2 linked regions of the Azoarcus sp. KH32C genome follow. The protein of the gene in region 1 interacts with the protein of each later gene in a pairwise test. Links are inferred from orthologs where the notes say so. Each region holds a gene or a part of one and is shown on either strand. Other genes may lie near its edges.

Region 1 (4,553 bases):
CTTCAATGGACGCCGGCCGCTACGAGCAGCTTGCGCGATAGCTCGCGCAACTCCCGATTCTGGCGGTCCAGCTCGACCAGTCGCTCATGCATCATCGCGGCGAGGCATTTCATCGCGCGTTCGGGCGTTCCGGCGCGCGCCCGCTCGCAATCGATACAGTACTGCAAGGCACGCAGACGCTCGCGGACGGCGGGGGGATGACTCTCGATCAGTGCGCAGATTTCGCGATTGCGCGCGGCGAAGAATGCCTCGGGGTCGGCTTTCGCCAACGCACACCAGCGGTCGAAATCGAACTCGCCCATGATCCATCCCCCGCGCGAGGTCCATCACACATCCTTGGTTTAATCGTAGGAGTGGAACAAGGCGGAGGCAAGACGAGCCTCCGGCGGACCGTGTATTCGGTCTCGCCGGAGCAAAACCGGTTTGCGTAACCGGCTGGCGAAGAGGTCAAGCGACCTGGGCAGCTCTCCTGGACATCAGCGAGAAGCGGCTCACCCAGCGCTGGTCACCAGCGCTGCCGAGCAGTTCCTTCATGTCGATGATCAGTACGATCTGGCCGTTGGACAGCGTCGTGACACCGGCCACGCCCTTCGGACGGAAGTCGTCGAGCGACTTGATGACGGCGTCTTCGCGGCCGGCGAAGCTGTCGATGCCGAGGATGAAGGACATTTCCGCCGTCTGCATCAGCACACCGTAGCATGGCGAACGTTCCAGCGGCCAGCCGAGCAGGCTTGCGAGCGGCAGGATCGGCAACACTTCGCCCCGCACCACCATCGTCGCGCGACCGCCCACTTCCTGCACTTCTCCCGCCTCGATCGGCAGGATCTCGCGCACCATCGACAGCGGCACGGCAAACGGCTGATCGCCCAAGCGCACCAGCAGCACCGGCAGAATCGCCAGCGTCAGCGGCAGGCTGATCACGAAGGTCGTGCCCTTGCCCAGCTGCGACTGGATCTCGATGCTGCCATTGAGCTTCTGGATGTTCGTCCGCACGACGTCCATGCCGACGCCGCGGCCGGACACGTCCGACACCTTCGCCGCCATCGAGAAGCCGGGCAGGAAGATCAGGTTGAAGCTCTGGCGCTCGTCCAGCGCACTCGCTTCTTCCTCGCTGAGCAGCCCCTTCTCGACCGCCTTCGCGCGCAGGCGTTCGGCGTTCATACCGTGGCCGTCGTCGGCGACCAGGATCACGATGTGATCGCCTTCCTGGCGCGCTTCCAGGCGGACGATGGATTTTTCGGGCTTGCCGACGGCGATCCGCTCCTGCGAGTCCTCGACGCCGTGATCGACCGCGTTGCGGATCAGGTGGATGATCGGATCGGCGAGGTCCTCGATCATCGTCTTGTCGATCTCGGTTTCCTCTCCGGCGAGCACGAGTTCGACGTCCTTGCCCATGCTGCGCGCCAGATCGCGCGCGATCCGCGGATACTTCTGGAACAGGCGCCCGATCGGCTGCATACGGGTCTTCATGACCGCGTTCTGCAGGTCCGAGACGAGCAGGTCGAGCTGGCTTACGGCCAGATCGAGGGAATGCAGGGTTTCGGTGTCGTTGCGGCCGCTCAGGATGTCGCTGCGCAGCGCGTTCAGGCGGTTCTTCGTCAGGCCGATTTCGCCCGACAGGTTGAGTACCTGGTCGAGCCGCGAGGTGTCGACGCGGATCGAGTTGTCGCGCTGCTTTTCGCCCTCACGCCGCCCGGTCGTCGCCATCGCGCCTGGCTTGTCGCTCGCGCGCCGCCCGGTCGCCGCCTTGATGATCTCATCAGGCGAGACCGTGGGGCCCGACGCGACGGGAGCATGTACCGAAGCCGACGCCGGCGGCGCCGACCTGACTTCGTTGATCGTCTTCATCGGCACGCCGGTGACGGCACTGTGGAGCAGCTCCCAGTTCGGCCCGCCCGGAGCGGCGGACGATGCAGCCGCCTGCGGTTGGGCGGCCGCCGCTTGCGCCCGACCGCCGACGAGTTCGCCGGCGATCGCCTGGCGCAGACGTGCAATCAGGTCGGGGTCCGCCGGAGCGGGCTGCATCGCCTGCTCGAGGCTGCCGAACATGTCACGTACGGATGCGGTCGCTTCCATGATGACGTCCATCACTTCGGGCGTCACGTCGAGCTGGCCGTTGCGCAGGTTGTCGAAGAGATTCTCCGTCAGGTGGCACAAGGTGACCAGCTCGGTCGCATTGAGGAAGCCTGCGCCGCCCTTGATGGTATGGAAGCCCCGGAAGATCTCGTTCAGCAGTCCGCGGTCGCCTGGCGCACGTTCGAGGTCCACCAGTTTGTTGTCGACCCCGGATAGCAGGTCACCCGCTTCCATCAGGAAATCCTGAAGCAGCTCTTCCATTCCGGCGAAGTCACTCATCACGTTCTCGCTTTATTGTTCCCGGCAGACCCGCGCCTGCCTTCTTGCTGCAGTCAGAATCCCAGGCTACCGAGCAGATCGTCGACCTGCTCCTGCGTCGTAACGACGTCGTCACGGCCTTCCGAATTGATGACCGGACCGTTCATCAGACCGCCCTGCACTTCGCTGCGCATGCCCGGCGGCGCGACCTCCAGCAGAACCTGCAGCAGCTCCGTTTCGAGCTTCTGGGCGAGTTCGACGACCTTCTTGATGACCTGGCCGGTGAGATCCTGGAAATCCTGGGCCATCATGATTTCCATCAGCTGCTCGTTGGTCGCGCGGCTCCCCTGCTCCACCTGGCCAAGAAATCCGTGCGTTTCCTGCGACAGCGCCTTGAATTCCTCGATCGACAACTGGTTCGCGAACAGCTTGTCCCACTTCGCCTGCAAGCCCTTGGCGTCAGCACCCAGCTTGTTCTGGATCGGCTGGGCGATGTCGGTCGCGTTAAGCACCCGGCTCGCCGCCTGCTCCGTCATCTGCGCGATGTAGGTCAGGCGCTGGCGCGCATCGGGAATCGCCTGCACCGCCTCCTGCAGACCGTCGTCGGAGCTGAGCGAACAAAGGGTGTTATGAACTTGTCGCGTCATCTGTCCGATCCGGGTAAACACCGCTTCGCAGCTATGCTCGGACTGAGCAGCATCGGCCGGCTGCGCTGCGGCGGCCGGAGCAGCCTCCTGGACAGAAGCGGCTTCGAACTGCGCCGCCACGGAGTCGAACAGAGCCTGCAGGTCGTCGTTATCGCCGGCGGAATCCTGCTTGGGTTTCGGTTCCGCCTTGGGCGCAACCACCTGCGGTGCCGCGCCACTCGCGATGCTGTCGAACAAGGCTTGCAGTTCGTCCGAATCCCCTGCCTCATCGACCTTGAGCTTTTTCGCCATCATCGGCCTCCCTAATGTCATTCCGCACCGACTGCTCAGGCGGCCGCTGTCTTGCCCAGCTTTTCAAAGATTTTTTCTAGTTTTTCGGCCATCGTCGCAGCCGTAAACGGCTTGACGATGTAGCCGCTCGCCCCGGCCTGCGCCGCAGCAATGATGTTTTCCTTCTTGGCTTCGGCCGTCACCATCAGCACCGGCAGGTGCTTCAGATGCGGCGTCTGGCGGATCGTCTGCAGCAGCGTCAGACCATCCATGTTCGGCATGTTCCAGTCGGTGACGACGAAGTCGAACGGGCCGCTGTTGAGCTTCTGCAGCGCCACCGCACCGTCCTCGGCCTCGTCGACGTTGGTGTAGCCAAGCTCCTTGAGCAGGTTGCGCACGATGCGACGCATCGTCGAAAAGTCATCAACGACCAGAAATCTTGTCTTGGGATCGGCCATGTTGTATTTCTCCGTAATTCTCTCGGCGAGCCTGGCCCGGTTCAGTGGCCCCGTGTGAGCAGGGGACGAAGGGTGTCCGCCAGCGCGTCGGCGTCGAATTTTGCCACGTATGCGTCAACTCCGACCCGCTTTCCCATCGCCCGGTTGGCTTCGGACGAGAGCGACGAGTGCATCACCACCGGGATGCCGTCGAAACGGGTGTCGGCCTTGATGTTGCGAGTAAGTACGTAGCCATCCATCTCCGGCATCTCGGCATCGACCAGGATCAGGTCGAGCTCGTCGCTGACGTGGCGACCGAGTTGCTGAGCGTGGCTCGCCATGCCCTGCAGGCGCGTCCACGCTTCGAGGCCATTGACGGCGTGCTTGTGCTTCACGGCGAGCTTGTCGAGCACCTCGGCGATCTTGCGCCGCGCAACGCCCGAATCGTCGACGAAGAACACTTCATAGTCCTGCCCGTCGATGATCGGCGAGATGTTGCCGACCACGGCGTCGCCGAAGGTCGAGGCGAGTACCGTTTCGACATCGACAATCGAGACCAGCTTGCCGTCGGGCAGCTCTGTAATCGCGGTGATGTAGTTGTGCACATTGCCTGAAACGTTATCGGGCGCCCGCACCTTGTCCCAGTCCACGCGAATGATGCGATCGACACCCTGCACGAGAAAGCCGAGCGTCCGCTTGCTGTACTCGGTCACCATCATCGATCCGCCAAGCGGGTCGCCAGGCTGGGCCAGGCCGAGGATCTTGGAAAGCGACAGGACCGGAATGACGTTGCCGCGCAGCGAGATGAGCCCTTCGACGCCCGCCGGCATGTTGGGCGCACGTGTGATGAAGGGCGTCGTGCTGA
Region 2 (4,575 bases), 1.3 Mb from region 1 along the record:
GGGGATCAATGCCGAAAGCACCCGCACTGTCGATGAGCTCGCGCACATCGCGAACCGCGTCGAGGAGGACGTCAGCGTCGCGGTGACCTCGCTGCAGTTCCAGGACCTGACCACCCAGCTGGTCGGCCACATCGCCCAGCGCATCGAGGCGCTCGGCAGTGCGCTGCACGACATCGCCGCGATCCGCACCGACACCGGCGCGATGGAAGGCGCGCTCGGCAATCGCCTGAGCGCGCTGAAGGGCGCGATCCACCAGGCGGCCGAGCACATCGCCGCGTCGAACCGCAGCCCGGTCAAACAACAGCAAATGGCAGCCGGCGACATCGAGCTCTTCTGATGTCCCGCCCGCAATGAACAGGAGAAACGCATGAGCAAGACGATTCTGACCGTGGACGACTCCCCTTCCGTCCGCGGCATGGTGGCCTTCACGCTGAAGGGGGCGGGTTACACGGTGGTCGAGGCCGGCGACGGCGCGGACGGGCTCGCGAAGGCGCGCACGCAATCGTTCTCCCTGGTCCTGACCGACCAGAACATGCCGAAGATGGACGGCCTGACGCTGATCAAGTCGTTGCGCGGCCTGCCGCCATACCGCAGCACGCCGATCCTGATGCTGACGACCGAAGCGAGCGACGCGATGAAGTCGCAGGGCCGCGCGGCCGGCGCCACCGGCTGGCTCGTGAAGCCCTTCGACCCGCAGAAGCTGCTCGAAGTCGTCCGCAAGGTCATTGGCTGATTCCGGCCCCAATCGCGAGCGCGCATGCAAACCGACCTCTCGCACTTCCACCAGGTCTTCTTCGAGGAGGCCGGCGAGCATCTGGCGACGATGGAGAGCCTGCTGCTGCAGCTCGACATCGCCGCGCCGGACGCCGATGACCTGAACGCGATCTTCCGCGCGGCGCATTCGATCAAGGGCGGCGCGGGGACCTTCGGCTTCGGCGATCTGACCGAAGTGACGCACGTCCTCGAAAGCCTGCTCGACCGCATCCGCAATCACGAACTCGCCCTGCGCCCGGAGATGATCGACGTCTTCCTGAAGGCGGGCGACGTGCTGAGCGCGCAGCTCGCGGGACATCGCGACGCAGCCGACGTCGATCCGTCCGCTGCGGAGGCAATCATTGGGCGGCTGCGCGAACTGGCGAGTACAACGCCTGCGGCGGCTTCCACGGCGCCCACAGCGGAAGTCCACGCTCCCGCCGCCAACCGCATCACCGTCACCTACACGCCGAATGAATCGGCCGCCGGCACGAGCGGCGAGACGGCGACCAATCTACTGGCCGAACTCGCCGACCAGGGCGAGGCGACCCTGCTCACGGAAGAACTGACCCCGGGCCGCTTCCGCTACGTCTTCACGGTTGCCACCGGCGCGGACGATGAACGCATCCGGGAGATCTTCGACTTCGTCGCGCTACCGGACGAACTGCATATCGAACAGGACAGCTGCGCGGCGGGCGCCGACGCTCCGAGCGCAGCGGCAAGCGGGGATGAAGACTTCGGCTTCTTCGACGACGCCCCCGGTTGCCCCGCCGAACCCGATCCGGGATACGGCTTCTTCACCGACTCCCCGACGGTGGAAGAACCGGATCCCGGATACGGGTTCTTCGAGCCCCTGCCCGCGCCCGTCGCCGAAACCGCCCCGGCCTCCCCCGCGCCCGAAGCGCGCAAGCCGGCTGCGAAGCCTGCCGACAAGGCTGCGGCCGACTCGTCGATCCGCGTGAGCGTCGAGAAGGTCGACCACATGATCAACCTCGTCGGCGAGCTCGTGATCACCCAGGCGATGCTCGCCCAGACGGTCGGCGGACTCGCGCCGGAGATCGCCGAGCGCCTCTTCAACGGCATGGCGCAGCTCGAACGCAACACGCGCGATCTGCAGGACACGGTGATGTCGATCCGCATGATGCCGATGTCCTTCGTCTTCAGCCGCTATCCGCGCGTCGTGCGCGACCTCGCGAATCAGCTCGGCAAGGACGTCGCGCTCGTGACCGAGGGCGAGGCGACCGAGCTCGACAAGGGCCTGATCGAGAAGATCGTCGATCCGCTGACCCACCTCGTGCGCAACAGCCTGGACCACGGCATCGAGATGCCGGATCGCCGCGCCGCCGCCGGCAAGAGCCCGCGCGGCACCGTGACGCTGCGCGCCGCACATCAGGGCGGCAACATCGTGATCGAGGTGGAGGACGACGGCGCCGGATTGCGGCGCGAGAAGCTGCTCGCGAAGGCGCGCGAGCGCGGGATGGCGATGTCGGACGCGATGAGCGACCAGGAGGTGTGGATGCTGATCTTCGCGCCCGGCTTCTCGACCGCGGAGACCGTGACCGACGTGTCCGGCCGCGGCGTCGGCATGGACGTCGTCAAGCGCAACATCGATGCGCTCAACGGTCGCGTCGAGATCGCGTCCGCACCGGGCATCGGCACCAAGGTCACGATCCGCCTGCCGCTGACGCTCGCGATCCTCGACGGCATGTCGGTCGGCGTCGGCGGCGAAGTGTTCATCGTGCCGCTGACCTACATCGTCGAATCCTTCCAGCCCGCGGCGAGCGACATCCGCACGATCTCCGGCACCGGGCAGGTCGTGCATGTGCGCGGCGAATACCTGCCGCTGATCCCGCTCTACCAGAACTTCAATCTGGAGCCGGAAACGCGCGATCCGACCCGCGGCATCGTCGTGATCGTCGAGACCGCCGGCGGACGCCTCGCGCTCTTCGTTGACCGCCTGCTCGGCCAGCACCAGGTCGTCATCAAGAGCATGGAAACGAATTACCGCAAGGTGCCCGGCTTTGCCGGCGCCACGATCATGGGCGACGGACGCGTGGCCCTGATCCTCGACATCGCAGCCCTCGCGCCGCGGCCCTGAACGCAGCCAAGGAAGAACTCATGACGGCAAGCCCATCGTCCGAACTGTCGCCGCACGCCGGCGACGAACTGCTGACCTTCACGCTCGGCAGCGAGGAATACGGCATCGACATCCTCAAGGTGCAGGAGATCCGCGGCTACGACGCCGTGACCCGCATCGTGAATGCGCCCGACTTCATCAAGGGGGTGATCAACCTGCGCGGCGTGATCGTGCCGATCGTCGACATGCGGATCAAATTTCGCCTGAGCGAGCCGACTTACGACGCCTTCACGGTCGTGATCATCCTGAACGTCGCCGGGCGCGTCGTCGGCATGGTCGTCGATGGCGTCTCGGACGTGATCACGCTCGGCCAGGACCAGTTGAAGGCAGCGCCCGAATTCGGCGCAACGGTCGATACCCGCTTCGTGCTCGGCCTCGCCACGATCGACGAACGGATGATCATCGTCGTCGACATCGAGCGCCTGATGACGAGCGAGGACATGGAACTCGTGGAAGCGGCGGCCGCCTAGGCGCCTTCCGATCGGATGACAAGAACCCAGGATTCGCAATTTTCCGGAGACACACAGTGAAGAAACTTCAGTCCCTCAAGGTCAGCACGCGCCTCGCCTGGCTCACCGGCGTCGCAGTCATCGGCCTGCTGCTCGCCGTGGGCGTCTTTCTCGTGCAGGGCAAGGCCCAGGCGCTCAAGGAAAAGCAGGACAAGACGCGCAACGTCGTCGAATCCGCCTATTCGGTTCTCGTCCACTTCAACCAGCTCGAGAAGGACGGGGTGCTGTCGCGCGAACAGGCGCAGAAGCTTGCCGGCGAGACGATCCGCCAGATGCACTACGACGGCGACGAGTACTTCTGGATCAACGACATGACGCCGCGGACCCTCTACCACGGGGCCAAGGCCGAGCTCGAAGGCAAGGACATGTCGGGGCTGAAGGACCCGAACGGCAAGCTGCTGTTCGTCGAGTTCGTCCGTGTCGTGAAGGATCAGGGCTCGGGCTTTGTCGATTACTACTGGCCGAAGGCCGGCTCCCAGGTTCCGGTCCCGAAGATCTCCTATGTACGCGGCTTCGCGCCCTGGGACTGGATCATCGGCTCGGGCATCTACATCGACGAGCTGGAGGCCGAGTTCCATCAGCAAGTCGTCAAACTCGCGATGATGATCGTGCCGATCCTGTTGGTGCTCGGCGTGCTGTCGCTGATGATCGCCCGCAGCATCGCGCGCCAGTTGGGCGGCGAGCCGATCTACGCCGCCGAGGCCGTCCATCGCATCGCCAATGGCGACCTGTCGATGGAACTGCAGGTCAGGAAGGGGGACACGACGAGCCTCCTCGCGTCGCTGAAGACGATGCAGGACAGCCTGCGCACGACCGTCGACGAAGTGCAGACGCTGGTCGAGGCGGCCGCGACGCGCGGCGAGTTCGACGTGAAGGTCACGGCCGAAGGCCGCAAGGGCTTCATGCTGACGCTGGCCGAACAGCTCAACCAACTCTCCGAGATCACCGACAAGGGCCTGCGCGACGTGATGCAGGTCGCGGACGCCCTCGCCCACGGCGATCTGACCCAGACCGTCGACAACGACTACCCCGGCCTCTTCGGCCTGACGCGCGAAGGGATCAACACGACGGTCATCAACCTGCGCAAGCTCGTCGACGAGATCAAGAGCTCGGTCGACTCGATCAACATTGCGTCGAAGGAAATCGCGCAGGGCAACCAGGACCTGTCGCAGCGCA

What was found. The genes of interacting proteins can lie anywhere in the genome.
Region 2: the proteins of cheZ (region 1) and AZKH_RS27995 interact in binary tests that used the Escherichia coli proteins (3 or more experiments, as listed by UniProt). The link is inferred for Azoarcus sp. KH32C from one-to-one orthologs.

What each region holds. Positions count from the first base shown.
Region 1 is NC_020516.1:3,642,607-3,647,159, forward strand. What follows is about bases 1,341-4,122. They hold cheZ (protein phosphatase CheZ), read right to left. Parts: upstream 3,273-4,122; coding sequence 2,409-3,272; downstream 1,341-2,408. Other genes in these bases: AZKH_RS16150 (chemotaxis protein CheA), read right to left, coding at 1,341-2,355; cheY (chemotaxis response regulator CheY), read right to left, coding at 3,308-3,709; AZKH_RS16165 (chemotaxis protein), read right to left, coding at 3,751-4,122. Outside these bases: AZKH_RS16145 (DUF3135 domain-containing protein), read right to left, coding at 3-302; more of AZKH_RS16150, read right to left, coding at 448-1,340; more of AZKH_RS16165, read right to left, coding at 4,123-4,553.
Region 2 is NC_020516.1:2,382,260-2,386,834, reverse strand. The notes cover bases 906-3,709. They hold AZKH_RS27995 (chemotaxis protein CheW), read left to right. Parts: upstream 906-1,567; coding sequence 1,568-2,851; downstream 2,852-3,709. Other genes in these bases: AZKH_RS27910 (methyl-accepting chemotaxis protein), read left to right, coding at 3,417-3,709; AZKH_RS10370 (chemotaxis protein CheW), read left to right, coding at 2,872-3,360. Outside these bases: AZKH_RS26305 (methyl-accepting chemotaxis protein), read left to right, coding at 1-337; AZKH_RS10380 (response regulator), read left to right, coding at 368-733; more of AZKH_RS27910, read left to right, coding at 3,710-4,575. UniProt on the Escherichia coli protein: Involved in the transmission of sensory signals from the chemoreceptors to the flagellar motors. CheA is autophosphorylated; it can transfer its phosphate group to either CheB or CheY.